DNA from 3 places in the Kocuria rhizosphaerae genome. Region 2 is predicted to be linked to each of the others. Evidence: predicted binding sites of a transcription regulator. Region 2 holds the regulator's gene; each other region holds the start of a gene.
The links. The regulator LexA, encoded in region 2, represses DNA repair genes until DNA is damaged. The targets are predictions, from matches to a motif close to TCGAACANNTGTTCGA.

Region 1 (4,733 bases), on a different contig from region 2:
TACGAGAGCGCCATGAAACTCCTCGCCGACGTGCGTGGCACCGGTCCCGTGCTGCGCCTCTACGAGCCGGCCCCCACGGTGGCCTTCGGCCGCCGGGACGAGCTGCGCCCGGGCTTCGCCGCCGCCGCCCGCGCCGCCCGCGAGAGCGGCTTCACGCCTCTGGTCCGCCGGGTCGGGGGTCGTGCCGCGGCGTACCACGGCGGGTGCCTGATCGTGGACCACCTGGAGGCGGCCGAGGACCCGACCACCGGCATCCAGGACCGCTACCGGCTCTTCGGCGACATGATCGTGGCCGCCCTGGAGGAGCTCGAGGTCGAGGCCGACGTCGGGGAGATCCCCGGCGAGTACTGCGCCGGGGAGCACAGCGTGCACGGGACCTACCCTGAGTCCTCGGACGCCCCGGGCCGGAGGGTGAAACTGGCCGGGACCGCCCAGCGGGTCGTCGCGGGCGCGTGGTACTTCTCCACGGTGCTGGTCGTCGAGCAGTCCGAGCCCATCCGCTCGGTGCTCACCGACGTCTACGCCGCCCTGGACCTGGACTGGGACCCCGCGACGGCCGGCGCCGTCGACGACCTGCGTCCGGGCACCACCGTGGCCGAGGTCGAGCGGGGGATCCGCAAGGTGTACGGCATGTACTCGGAGTACCTCGGCTACGGGCCGCTCACCGACTGAGGCCCGGTGACAGCCGGGCGGAGCAAGGAGGCAGCAGATGTGCGGACGCTACGTCATCGCCCGGGCCGTGGGCGACCTCGTCGCCGCGACCGGGGCCGTCCCGGACGAGAGCCTCGGCGAGGACGACCAGGACCGGCTCCGGGCCAACTGGAACACCGCGCCCACCACCGACGTGCCGATCGTCCTGGAACGCCTGGTGGGCGGGGACGACGACGGCGAGCTCGTGCGCGAGCTCCACGTCGCCCGCTGGGGACTGGTTCCCGGGTGGGCGAAGGACCCGGCGGTCGGGTCGAAGATGTTCAACGCCCGCTCTGAGACGGTCCTCGAGAAGCCGTCCTTCCGCAAGGCCGTGCGTGCCCGCCGGTGCGCGGTCCCGGCCAACGGCTACTACGAGTGGAAGAAGGAGCCGGGGAAGGGCGGGCGCAAGCAGCCGTTCTACATCCACCCGGAGGACCCGGCGGAGAACATCTGGTTCGCCGGGATCTACGAGTGGTGGAAGGTGCCCGAGGGCACGGAGCTGCGGTCCGCGGCCCTGCGCCCCGGCCGGGACGGCGCGGGGAGCACGTGGTTGCTGTCCTGCTCGATCCTCACCGCGGACTCCCCGGAGCCCTCGGAGGAGCACCCCGTGCTCACCGAGCTGCACGACCTCCACGACCGGATGCCGATCCCGCTGGCCCCCGAGCACGTTGCCGACTGGCTGCGCCCGGGCGAGGACGAGGCCCCGCAGCTCGTGGACATGGTCCGGGCCGAGGCGCACCGGACGGCGGCCCGGTGGGTGCTCGACCCGGTGGACCCCGCGGTCGGCAACGTGCGCAACAACTCCCCGGAGCTCGTGGTGCCGCAGCGGAGCCTGTTCTGAGCGACCCGGCGCGACGGGTCGCCGACTTCGTCCGCCGTTCCGGCGGCGGGGTCGTGGCGACCAACAGCGCGGACGGCTGCCCCGAGTCCGCGTGGGTGAATCTCGCCGCGTTCGGGGACGGCCGGCTGGTCTTCGGCACGAACGAACGCAGCCGCAAGTACGCGAACCTCCTCGCCGACCCGCGGGTCTCCCTGGTGGTCGTCTCCGGGGCGGGCCAGGAGTTCCAGCTCGAGGGGGAGGCGGCCCTGCCCGACGGCGCCGACGCCCGTGCCGCGGAGCAGCTGCTCGAGTCCCGTCACCCGGGTGCCACGGGCAAGCCCAGCACGCGGGTCGTCACGGTGCGCCCGAGGTGGGCACGGTTCGTCGACGTCGCCGCGGAGCCTCCGGTCCGCGAGGAGTTTTCGCTCTGAGCGGGGCCGGACCGGCCGGCCGCGTGGCCGCACCCCGTTCCGTGCCGGGAGGGGGTGCGCTCAGACGTCGTCGGTCTCGGGGGTCCAGCGGTTGAAGTCGAGCGTCAGGTAGAGCGCGAGCGCCGCCGCGTTGTCCTCGGAGATGCGCAGGCAGACCTGGTCGTACCCGTTGTCGAAGAGGGTGCTCATGGCGCAGCGCACGAGCTGCTCGGCCAGGCCCTGGCGGCGGCGGGAGGCCGCGGTGAACAGCTCGAAGATGTACGGGGCGTCGGGGAGGTTGTCGCCGACCCGCCGGGACACGACCAGGGCCGCGGCCACGACCGAGCCGTCGTCGTCGACCACCACGGGGGAGGCCTCCGGCAGGAAGGGCCCGTACTCGTCCGCGAAGACCCCTCGGATCACCTCGCGCGCCTCCTCGAGGCTGGACACCCCTCCCTGCTCGTAGGAGGAGTAGTAGAGCTGGGCGAGGTGATCGGCGTCCTCCGGCCGGGCCGGGCGCAGCGTGACGGAGGGGGTCTTGGTGTTCTCCGTGGTGCGGGCGATCAGCGTGATGGTTCCGGTCATGGAGGCCTCCGTGATGTCGACGCCGGCTGTTCCGGCGGGGCGGACGAGAGGGACAGGGGACACCCGGGGGGTCGCGAGCGGCAAGCCCTCCGTCGTCTCAGCGTATCCATTTCGCAGGCCTTGTCCATGCTCCCCCGCCGCGGGGCGTCGGTGCCCCGCGGCGGGCTCCCGGACCCGGCGCGGCCGTCCCCCGCGGTGGAACAGGTGTTCCCTGGAGCACCGTCAGGGGATTAGTCTGTCGTACACGTGTTCTAGCTTCCAGGGGACAGGGCGACCCGAGGGCCGGGCGCCGGCCGAGGGAGAGAGGAGCCGTCGTGGGTTTTCTGACGGAGAGCGTCGACGTGGCGTGCGACGCCGCCGGGGTGCCGGTGAGCGTGCGCTGGCGGGAGCGGGTGTACCGGGTGGCGCAGGAGCCCGTCCGCTGGTACGAGCGCCGCGCCTGGTGGGCCGAGGACGCGCGTCTGCCGCGGGACCGGGGGATCGGCGCGGTGGACCAGCAGATGTGGCGGGTCCAGGTGCGGCTCAGCGCCCGTTCGGAGCTGCTGACCCTCGAGCTCGTCCACACCCTCGACACCGGGCGCTGGCGGCTGCTCGCGGCGACGAGCTCCACCGGGGTCCAGGTGGAGCGCTGCGCGTAGGGGCGCGCCCGCACGGGCCCCAACTAGGATCGCCGCATAGGATCCACAGCGGAGACCGCCCCCCGGGACCGGGTGGGCCCCGCAGCGCAGAAAGGCGGCACCCGTGAGACTCGGCACCGTGGCCCGTGACGGCGGCACCCAGGCCTTCCGCCAGGAGGCGGGGGAGACCGTCTACCTCCCCGTTCCCGACGTCGGAGCCCTCCTCGCCGGTGGCGACCTCCGGCTGCCGGGGGAGCCGGGCCCCGCCCCTGCCTCCGAGGAGCTCCTGACCCCGGTGCTGCGGCCCGGCAAGATCCTGTGTGCCGGGCTGAACTTCTACGACCACGCGGAGGAGGTCGGCCAGGAGATCCCGCAGCACCCCACGATCTTCGCGAAGTACGCCACCGCGCTCATCGGCCCCATGGATCCCATCGCCATGCCCGAGGAGTCCGAGAAGATCGACTGGGAGGCCGAGCTCACCGCCGTGATCGGCACGGCCGTGCGCCACGCCACGCCCGAGCAGGCCCGGGCCGCGATCGCCGGGTACACGATCATGAACGACATCTCGGTGCGGGACTGGCAGGGCCGGACCTCCGAATGGTTCCAGGGCAAGAACTTCGACCGGACCACCCCCGTGGGACCCGTGGTCGTCACCCCCGACGAGATCGACCCGGAGGCGGGGCTGGCGATCCGCTGCAGCGTCGACGGCGTGCTCCACCAGGACTCCGGCACCGACCGGATGATCTTCTCCGCCGTGCAGCTCGTGGAGTACATCAGCCGGTTCCTGACGCTGGAGCCGGGGGACCTCGTGGCCTGCGGGACGCCCGCCGGCGTGGGCCTGGCCAAGAAGCCCCGCCGGATCTGGCTGCGGGACGGGCAGGAGGTCGTCACGGAGATCGAGGGCATCGGTGAGCTGCGCAACCTCTGCACCCCCGCGGAGGACCTCCTGCCGCGGTCCCGCTGAGCGGCGACGCCCTGCTCTGACCTGTTCCGCTCCGTCCCCACCCGTTCCGCACCGTTCCCGACCCCGACCGGAGGGCCCCATGACGACGATCGGCTTCCACGCCTCCCACGAGCAGATCCCGCCCGAGCGGCTGCTGCGTGACGTCCGGCACGCGGAGCAGGCCGGCTTCCGTGCCGCGATGTGCTCGGACCACCTCGAGCCGTGGTCACCGCGGCAGGGCCACTCCGGCTTCGCCCTGTCCTGGCTGGGCGCGGCCCTGGCCACCACGGACCTGCCGTTCGGTTTCGTGCACGCCCCCGGCCGGCGCTACCACCCCGTGGTCACCGCCCAGGCCACGGCCACCCTCGCCCGCATGTTCCCCGGCCGGGTGTGGACCGCCCTGGGCAGCGGACAGAAGCTCAACGAGCGGCCCGTCAGTCCCGAGTGGCCGCCCAAGGAGCAGCGGCAGCGCTACCTCGAGGCGAGCTTCGACGTCGTCCGCCGCCTGCACGCGGGCGAGGAGGTGACCTGCGCCGAACCGGTCCACGCCGACCGCGCCCGGGTCTGGGACCCGCCGGAGGTCGCCCCGTCCCTGCTCGTGGCCGCGCTGACGCCCACGACCGTCCGCCGCTTCGCCCCCCGGGCCGACGGGTTCATCACCGTCAACC
Region 2 (4,733 bases):
CGTCGAGGCGTTCCGCTCGACCCTCGAGGAGGTCGCCGACGCGGACCTCATCCTGCACGTGGTGGACGCCTCCCACCCCGACCCCGAGGGGCAGATCCGGGCGGTGCGCCAGGTCTTCGCGGACATCGACGCCCAGAACATCCCCGAGATCATCGTGCTGAACAAGGCCGACGCCGCCGACCCCTTCGTCGTGGAGCGGATCAAGCAGCGCGAGCGCAACGTCGTGGTGGTCTCCGCCCGCACGGGGGAGGGCATCGGGCAGCTGCGGGAGCGCATCAGCGAGTCGATCCCGCGCCCGGAGACGGTGCTGGACCTGGTCGTCCCGTACCAGCGCGGGGACGTGGTGAGCCGGCTGCACGACTGGGACGCGGAGATCCTGCGCACGGAGCACCTCCCCGAGGGCACGCACCTGCTCGTGAAGGTCCGCGAGGACCTCGCGGCGGAGCTGGCCCCGTTCGCCCCCGAGAACGCGCCCGGCTTCGGCGCCGAGAGCGCCTGAGGGCGTGGCCGCCGTCGTGGACGCCGCCGTGGACGCTGCCGGGCGGGACGGTGCCCGGGTGCGCCCCGAGACGCTCCCCGGCGCCGCGGAGGCGCTGAACCTGCTGGACACCGCGGTCACCGCGATGGGCGGTCAGGTCCGGGACGGCCAGCGGCTGATGACCGCCAAGGTCGCCGAGGCGCTGGACCGCCGCCGGCACCTGCTCGTCCAGGCCGGGACCGGGACCGGGAAGTCCCTGGCCTATCTCGCCCCGCTCGTCGAGCACGCCCAGCACGCGGACAAGCCGGTGGTCGTGGCCACCGCGACCCTCGCGCTGCAGTCGCAGATCGTGGGCCGGGACGTCCCGCGGCTGCTGGCCGCCCTCGAGGGCGAGCTCGAGCGGGAGGTCGACGTCGCCCTGCTCAAGGGCCGGAGCAACTACGTGTGCCGGCACAAGCTCGAGGGCGGGTACCCGTCCGACGACGAACCCGGGGCGCTGTTCGCGCCGCCGGACGCGGCCCCGCACCCGGGGGCCGCTGCGCCGGAGACCTCCGGGAGCCCCGGCCGGCTCGGCCAGGAGGTCCAGCGCCTGCGCGAGTGGGCGCGCTCCACGGGGACCGGGGACCGGGACGAGGTGCTGCCTGGGGTCGGTGAGCGCGCCTGGCGGCAGGTCTCCGTGACCGCCAAGGAGTGCCTGGGCCGCAGCTGCCCCTTCTTCGAGGACTGCTTCGCGGAGCTCGCGAAGGAACGGGCCGCGGAGGCCGACATCGTGATCACCAACCACGCCCTGCTCGCGATCAACGCCTTCGAGGGGATCACCGTGCTGCCCGAGCACGACGTCGTGGTCATCGACGAGGCCCACGAGCTCCAGGACCGGGTGACCGGGGCCGTCACCGGCCAGCTCTCGGCCGCGATGGTGCGCGCGGCGGCCGCGTCCCTGCGCAAGCACACGAGCGCCGCCCCCGACCCTCTGACCGCCGCGGCCGCGAACCTCGAGGGCGCCCTGGCGGGGGCTCCCGCCGAGCTGCTCCACCGCGGCCTCGACGACGCCCAGGCCGCCGCCGTGGCGCAGGTCCGCGACGCCGCACGCACGGCCATGACCGAGTCCAAGGCGAGTGCGGGAGGCTCCGGCGGGGAGCGGGACGGGGACGCCGGGCGCCAGATGGCCCGTTCCCGGGTCAGCGACGTGCTGGAGCTCGCCGAGCGGGTCCTCGCCGCCCCGGAGCAGCGCGAGGTGCTGTGGATCTCCCGGCAGGGCGGCTGGGAGCCCGGCCGCGGGTACGTGCCCGCGGCGGAGACGGACCCGGCGACCCTGCACGTGGCGCCACTGTCGGTCGCGGGGACCCTCCGGGAGGGCCTGTTCGACGGCCGGACCGTCGTGCTGACCTCGGCGACCCTGGCCGTGGGCTCGTCCTTCGACTCCGCCGCCGGGGCGCTCGGCCTGCGCGGGGAGGGCGCTCCACGCTGGGAGGGCGTCGACGTCGGCAGCCCGTTCGACTACCCGCGCCAGGGCATCCTCTACCTGGCCGAGCACCTCGAGAAGCCGGGCCGCCGGCCCACCGGGGCCCAGCTGGACGAGATGCTCGCGCTGCTCGAGGCCTCACGGGGCGGCGCCCTGGGACTCTTCTCGTCCCGGCGCGCCGCCGAGGAGGCCGCCGAGGCGCTGCGGGAGCGCACCGACCTGCCGATCCTCTGCCAGGGGGACTCCTCCCTCCCCGGGCTCGTCCAGCAGTTCACGGACGAGCCCGCCACGAGCCTGTTCGGGACCATGAGCCTGTGGCAGGGCGTGGACGTGCCCGGGGACTCCTGCCGGCTCGTGATGATCGACCGCATCCCGTTCCCGCGGCCGGACGACCCCCTGGCGACCGCCCGCAGCCGCGCCACGGAGCGTGCCGGGGGCAACGGCTTCATGGCCGTCTCGGCGACGCACGCGGCCGTGCGCCTGGCGCAGGGCACCGGGCGGCTCATCCGCTCGGGCGGGGACCGCGGCGTGGTGGCGATCCTGGACTCCCGGATCGCCACGGCGCGCTACGGCGGGTTCCTGCGCGCTTCGCTGCCGCCCCTGTGGACCACCACGGACCGGGCGACCGTGCTCGGGGCCCTGCAGCGGCTGGCCGGCGCCTGACCCCGGCCCGGCGTCCGGCCGGAGACCGCGTCAGAGGCTGCGCAGCACCGAGACGACCTTGCCCATGACCGTGGCGTGGTCGCCGAGGATCGGCTCGTAGCGGGTGTTCTGCGGGAGCAGCCAGGTGTGGCCGTCGCGCTGGCGGAACGTCTTGACGGTCGCCTCCTCGTCGAGCAGGGCCGCCACGATGTCGCCGTTCTCGGCGGAGCTCTGCCGCCGCACGACGACCCAGTCGCCGTCGCAGATGGCGGCGTCGATCATGGAGTCGCCCCTGACCCGGAGCATGAACAGCTCGCCGTGCCCGACCAGCTGGCGGGGCAGGGCCAGGACGTCCTCGACCGCCTGCTCGGCCGTGATGGGACCGCCGGCCGCGATGTGGCCCACGAGCGGGACCATCGTGACGTCCGAGGACGTCGACAGCTCGGCGACGGGGCCCGGTGCGCCGGCCGCGGGCGCGGCGGCGGCGTCCTGGGCGGGGGCGTCGGAGGTCCCGGCGTCGTGCAGCCGCAGGGGGGTCAGGACCTCCATGGCCCGCGGCCGCTTGGGGTCGCGGCGCAGGTAGCCCAGCTGCTCCAGCCGGGAGAGCTGGTGGGTGACGCTCGAGAGCGAGGCCAGGCCCACGAGGTCGCCGATCTCCCGCATCGACGGCGGGTAGCCGTGCTCGGCGATGGAGCGCTGGATGGCCTCGAGGATCGTCCGCTGGCGCACGGTGAGACCGCGGCCGCTGCTGCGGACGGGCCGCGGACGGGGGTCCTCGGGGGTGGGGCGCTGGGCCATGGGAGCGTCGTCCTTTCCCGTCCGGATGGTGGTGCCGCCGTCGGCGCACACCGGTCCGGTTCCGATGTCGGACCCGGGTGGTTCCATGATTCCCGGAGCGCCAGGGCGCCGGATGGCCCGGAGCGTGCCGGCCGGAGGCCCGGACGTGCTCCCAGCCTAGGCGAGACCCCCGGTGGCTTCAAACACTTGTACGAACGGGTCTCGACATTCTTCGCAGACCCGTGCTAGACATGGAACTCCACGATTCGAACACATCTTCGAACGCCTGCCGGATCACGATCCCGGCCGGGCGACCCGGAGTCCGAGATCGTCCGCCTCGTGCGGGAACGTCAAGGAGGTCAAGTCATGAGTGCCAGCACCACCCTCGGCGCCGTCCGTCCGCACCGTCACCCCGCCGGCCCGCCGCGGGGCCGGCCCGCCCTGCTCCTGCGCCCCGCCGCGGAGGCTCCGGCGCCGCGTGCCCCGCTGACGCTCACCCGACGCGGCCGCCTCGTCCTGCTGGGCCTTCCCGTGCTGGCCGGCTCCGCGGCCCTCGTGGTGCTCGCGGTGGTCTTCCTCGTGCCGTCCACCGCCACGGCCACGAGCGGGCCCGTTCCGGGCGCGGGAACGGAGGTCGTCACCGTGTTCCCGGGTCAGAGCCTGTGGGAGCTGGCGCTGGCGGCCGAGCCGGACCGCGACCCGCGGGACGTCGTGGACGAGATCGTGGAGCTCAACGACCTGCGCACCTCCCGCCTCGTCGCCGGCCAGCAGCTCGAGGTCCCCGCGGTCTGAGCCCGTTCCGCGGCCCCCGGGCGGGGGCCCGGACGCCGGACCCGGGCCCCGGCGCGAACCCCGGGCGGCCGGTGCGAACTCCGGGCGGCCGGTGCGGCGCCGGGACCCGAACTCGGGCACTAAACTGTCCGGGTGACGCAGAACCTGGACCGACTCAACGCCCTCCCGCTCCGCGACGACCTGCGCGGCCGGACGCCGTACGGCGCCCCGCAGCTCGACGTCGCCGTGGCCCTGAACACCAACGAGAACACCCACCCGGTCCCGCAGGACGTGCACGCCGCGATCGTCGAGGAGGTCGCCGCCGCGGCCCGGACCCTCAACCGCTACCCGGACCGGGAGTTCACCGTGCTGCGCGAGGAGCTCGCCGCGTACCTCGGCCACGGACTGACCGCCGAGAACCTGTGGGCGGCCAACGGGTCCAACGAGATCCTGCAGCAGATCCTCCAGGCCTTCGGCGGGCCCGGGCGGAACCTGCTGACCTTCGTCCCCACCTACTCCATGTACCCGTTGCTCGCCGCCGGCACGCACACCGGCTTCGTGGCGGGGGAGCGCGCCGCGGACTTCGGCCTCTCCGCCGAGTCG
Region 3 (4,733 bases), on a different contig from region 2:
CGAGCCGGCGGGAGGAGGGCAGATGGTGTGGGGCTCGCACGGTGCCCTCCAGGATCGCCTGCCGCAGTTGAGCGGCCAGCTGGACGGCGAAGGGGGCCGGGCTGTCCCGGTCCAGGGTGATGGGCAGCTCAACGACAGCCATTCTTGGTCCTCTTCCTCCCGCCGTTCTTGGCTCTAGGTTAGGACCAATCTGCTTGTCAGCATGGGTCCCGTCCGATCGATGATTCCCCGTGACCGGTGGTGCTGGTGCTGCCCGGGATGAGCGAAAGAGAGAATCCGCATGCTTGAAGGGCTCTGCGCCTTCCCCCTGACCCCGCTGTCCGGGACAGGTCTCGACGAGGCGGCCCTGACCGGTCTCATCTCGCGCCTCGTCGCGGCGGAGGTGGACTCCATCGGGGTGCTGGGCTCGACCGGGATCTACCCGTACCTCGACCGCGCCGAACGACGCACGGTGCTGGACGTGACTGTCGCCGCTGCTGCCGGGACGCCGGTGATCGCCGGGATCGGTGCACTCCGCACCCGTGAGGTGCTCACCCATGCCCAGGACGCGCAGACGGCGGGTGCGGCCGGGATGCTGCTGGCCCCGGTCTCCTATCACCGCCTGACGGAGGACGAGGTCTACGGGCTCTACCGCGATGTCGCCTACGCGGCGTCCGTGCCGGTGATCGTCTACGACAATCCCGGCACCACCGGCTTCACCTTCACCGATGAGCTCTACCGCCGCATCGCTCAGCTGCCGAACATGACCGGGATCAAGATCCCGCCCCCTGCCGCTGAGGTGGGCCACCGGGTCACCGCGCTCCGATCGAATCTCCCCGGCAGCATCTCCGTGGGCATCAGCGGTGATTGGGTGGCCGCCGAGGCACTGCTGGCCGGGGCCGACTGCTGGTACTCCGTGATCGGCGGGGTGTTCCCCGCAACGGCCCAGGCGATCGTGGACGCCGCCTCGGCCGGCCACCGGGAGCACGCCCAGGCGCTGTCCCAGGCCCTGGAGCCGATCTGGGCGCTGTTCCGGCGGTACGGCAGCCTGCGCGTGGTGGCTGCCATCGCCGAAACCATCGGGCGGGTGCACTCGCCCTGCCTGCCCCTGCCGCTGCTCGGGCTGCCCCCACAGGGCCGTGCCGAGCTCGAGGCGGCCCTGCACACCACCGGACTGGCCGGGTGAGGACGTGCACCGCCACAGCCCGCCCACCTCCGGGCCCGTCCCGGCGTCCCGGCTCGAGGCCCCCTCCGCACAGCACCCCCGGACGCAGGGCGCCACCGGCCGGTCCGGCACGGCGGCAACGCCTGCCGCCAGGGGCCTTCCTCGCTACGTCCTCGCGGCGACCCTGGCGCGCACCGCCGACGGGGGCGCGGTGCTGGCCATCGTGCTGCTCGTGACGACCAGCGGGGCACCGGGCTGGCTGGCCGGTCTGCTGGGTGCTGCCATCACCGCCCCGCACCTGCTGGGCCCATTCATCGCCCGCCGTCTGGACACCGCCCAGGACGGGCGCACCGTCATCGCCGGCGCCTGCGTCATCCACGGGGCCACCCTGGCTGCGGCCGTGCTGCTGTACCCGCTCACCTGGCCGATCGTTCCCGGGCTTCTGCTGGTCGCCTCCGGGCTGGTCGGGCCGCTGCTCACCGGGGGCATCAGCAGTCGCCTGCCCGCCATCGCGGGACCGGACCGGCTCGGTCAGCGACGCGCACAAGGCTGGGACGTGGCCACCTACGGCATCGCAGGAACCATCGGCCCCAGCATCGTCGCGGTGGTCTCGGTCCGGGCCGATCCCGTCGCCGCCGCGCTCATGCTCGCCGCTGCCACGTTCGTGGCCGCAGCCTTCGTGCGGCTGCTGCCCTACGCCCCACCGGCCGCCCACCCGAGCGAGGTCCCTTCACCCGGTCGCACACTGAGCATGATGGCGGCCTTCGGCCCACTGCGCCGCACGCTCTACCTGACGATGGTCGTCGCGCTGTCCGTGGCCGCGCTGCCCATCGCGGCGATCGCCTCCACCGACAGACTGCACATCGACCACGCCGCCGCCGGGCTGCTCACCGCCGCCTACGGGCTGGGAGGCCTCGCCGGATCAGCCGGGGTGATGGTGCGCCCCTTCACGGCAGACGCGGACCGACTCATGACCTGGCTCGCGGTGGCCGTGGCCACCGCCCTGATCGGCTCCACCCTGGCCTCCACCTTCGCACTGGCCTTGGCCGCCTACGCGGTGGCCGGCGTCCTCAACTCCTGCTTCTTCGCCGCCACCCTGGCGGCCCGCAGCGAGTACGCCCCCCGCCGAGCCCGCGGCCAGGTGTTCGTGTGGATCGGCGCACTGAAGATCACCGCAGGCTCCGCCGGCACCGCCCTGGCCGGGCTGGTCGTCACCGGCGCCGCACAGCTGCCCCTGGCCCTGGCCGCGACCCTCATCGCCGTCGCCGTAGCAGCCTCGATCATCGACCGTCGCACCGACCGCACCCCAGAAAGACCCTGAGCAAGGAATCCGCCCCCGCACGATCGCGTTCCCGCTGGCCGAGACGCCCCTCATCAACCGTCGCCCCAGGGGTGATCCTGAGCAGAGGACGACGGACATGGTCAGGCACCACTCCGCTTCACATCTGGCCTGGTGCGCGGCCGAACACGGCGCGACAACCGCCCTGTCGACGCAGCGCTGGAGCGAACCCCCGCTCTCTGATCACCTCCGGTCCCCGAGAACTAGGAGCCCTCCCGTGAGTTCCCGCCGTCGTGCATCCACGGGGTGTGGGCGATGGCGGTCAGCAGCCCCTCCGGACTCAGGAGGCGGGCGGTCGTCTGCCCCCAGGGCTCCTCGCCGGCGTCCTTGAGCACCCGGTGCCCCGTGCCGCGCAGCTCCTCCGCCGCCGCGGCGACCGCCTCGGGGGTCTCGACGTCGAACTCGATCCACGCCTGCGGCACCGGCAGGTCCTCCGGCCACCGGCGTGCGCCGAACGTGGACTCCGCGGCCTGCTCGAGGGGCCAGACGGCGAACGCCTTGACCCCGGGGAGCCGCTCGGTGTGGAAGTACCCGGGGTTGAGCTCGTCCAGGGGGATCCCGATGGCCCCGGACCAGAAGTCCACCGATTCGGCGCCGGAGGTGGTGATCGGGCCGAACCCGGACACGAAGGAGATCTTCATGGGTCCATGATCGCCCCGGGACCGGCGGGACACCAGGTGCGGCGTCCCCCGGACGCCCCGTCGCCCGGCGGAGGCTTTGCAATTGACTTAATATTAGAACACGTATTCGAATAGGGGGGTGAGCTTTCCGCACCTGCACGTCGCCACGGCCTTCAGCGCCCACTACGGGGTGAGCCGGCCCGCCGCCCTCGTGGCGGCGGCCGCGGCCGACGGCGCGGACGCGCTCGCCTGCACCGACCGGGACGGGCTCTACGGGGCGGTCAAGCACCTGGGCGCGTGCCGGGAGCACGGCCTCGACCCCGTCCTGGGCGTCGACCTCGCGCTGCTGGACCCCGGGCGGGAGAGGGCCCTCGGCCGCGCGGTGGTGCTCGCCGCCGGCGGCACCGCCGGTGCGGGCTACGCCGCCCTGTGCCGGCTCGTCTCCGCGGCCCACGCCGACGGGGGCCCGACCGGGGTCACCCCGGCCGGGATCGCGGCCCACGCCGTCGGGCCCGGGGGCGGGCAACCGGTGCTGACCGTGCTGCTGGGACCCGCCTCCGACGTCGGGCGGGCGCTCGCGGCCCGCCGCTACCGTGCCGGCCGCTCCGCCCTGGCCCGCTGGCGGGCCCTGCTGCCCGCCGAGGCGCTGGCCGTGGAGGTGGTCTCCCACCTGTCGCCCCCCGGCACCGCGTGCAGCACGTCCCACGCCGCCCGGATGCTGCGGGCCGCCCACGAGGCGGGGCTGACCCCCGTGCTGACCAACGCGGTGCGCTACGCCACCCCCGCCGAGGCCGCGACCGCCGACGTCCTCGACGCGGCCCGCGCCCTCGCGCCGCTCGAGACCCTCGGGACGCCCGGGGCGCCCGGGACGCCCGGGACCGGGCGGGGGGAGGCGGAGCCGCTCCAGCCCAACGGCCAGGGGTGGCTCAAGCCCGCCCGGCAGATGCACGAGCTGGCCACCGAGATCGCCCGCGCCGCCGACCTCGGCGCCGCCGGCGCCGCGGCCCTGCTGGCGGGCACCCGGCGCACGGCCGACCGCTGCCGCCTGGACCCGGCCGCCGACTGCGGCTGGGGGCGGCCCGTGGTCCCCGAGGCCTCCGTGCTGGGCCTGCAGCGGCCCGCACCCGCGGAGCTGCGGGCCCGCTGCGAGGCGGGCCTGGCACGGCGCTACCCCGGCCGCCGCGCCACCCGGCAGGTGCGGGAGCGGCTGGAGCGGGAGCTGGGGGTGATCGAGGGGCTGGGCTTCGCCTCCTACTTCCTCACCGTGGCCGAGGTCTCCGCCATGATCGGGGCGCTGGGCGTCCGCCACGCCGCCCGCGGCTCCGGGGTCTCCTCGCTCGTCAACTACCTGCTCGACGTCTCCCAGGTGGACCCCCTGGAGCACGAGCTGCTCTTCGAGCGGTTCCTCTCTCCCGACCGCTCGACCCTCCCGGACATCGACATCGACGTCGAGTCCGCCCAGCGCCACCGCGTCTACCGGGAAATCTTCGCCCGCTTCGGCCCCGAGCGGGTGAGCCTGATGAGCATGCAGAACGCCTACCGCGCCCGCGGCGCCGTCCGGGACGCGGGGCTCGCGCTCGGCCTCGACCCCGGGACCGTGGACACCGTGGCCAAGCAGCTGTGGCACCTG

Region 1: a site for LexA is predicted at 2,744-2,759, ahead of ACH9EU_RS07015 (DUF6504 family protein). Genes of this name have one in related genera too.
Region 3: a site for LexA is predicted at 3,219-3,234, ahead of ACH9EU_RS08170 (DNA polymerase III subunit alpha). Genes of this name have one in related genera too.

What each region holds. Positions count from the first base shown of each region.
Region 1 covers NZ_JBISWL010000062.1:7,254-11,986, forward strand. Annotated here, with positions in the region: gene ACH9EU_RS06995 (lipoyl protein ligase domain-containing protein) at 1-672, shown strand, start outside; gene ACH9EU_RS07000 (SOS response-associated peptidase family protein) at 710-1,531, shown strand; gene ACH9EU_RS07005 (pyridoxamine 5'-phosphate oxidase family protein) at 1,528-1,941, shown strand; gene ACH9EU_RS07010 (GNAT family N-acetyltransferase) at 2,002-2,505, opposite strand; gene ACH9EU_RS07015 (DUF6504 family protein) at 2,820-3,143, shown strand; gene ACH9EU_RS07020 (fumarylacetoacetate hydrolase family protein) at 3,247-4,086, shown strand; gene ACH9EU_RS07025 (TIGR03885 family FMN-dependent LLM class oxidoreductase) at 4,166-4,733, shown strand, end outside.
Region 2 covers NZ_JBISWL010000146.1:43,045-47,777, reverse strand. Annotated here, with positions in the region: gene hflX (GTPase HflX) at 1-499, shown strand, start outside; gene ACH9EU_RS17530 (helicase C-terminal domain-containing protein) at 528-2,603, shown strand; gene lexA (transcriptional repressor LexA) at 2,634-3,380, opposite strand; gene ACH9EU_RS17520 (LysM peptidoglycan-binding domain-containing protein) at 3,726-4,151, shown strand; gene ACH9EU_RS17515 (histidinol-phosphate transaminase) at 4,284-4,733, shown strand, end outside.
Region 3 covers NZ_JBISWL010000069.1:137,119-141,851, reverse strand. Annotated here, with positions in the region: gene pdxR (MocR-like pyridoxine biosynthesis transcription factor PdxR) at 1-142, opposite strand, end outside; gene ACH9EU_RS08185 (dihydrodipicolinate synthase family protein) at 281-1,165, shown strand; gene ACH9EU_RS08180 (MFS transporter) at 1,170-2,465, shown strand; gene ACH9EU_RS08175 (glyoxalase) at 2,687-3,124, opposite strand; gene ACH9EU_RS08170 (DNA polymerase III subunit alpha) at 3,243-4,733, shown strand, end outside.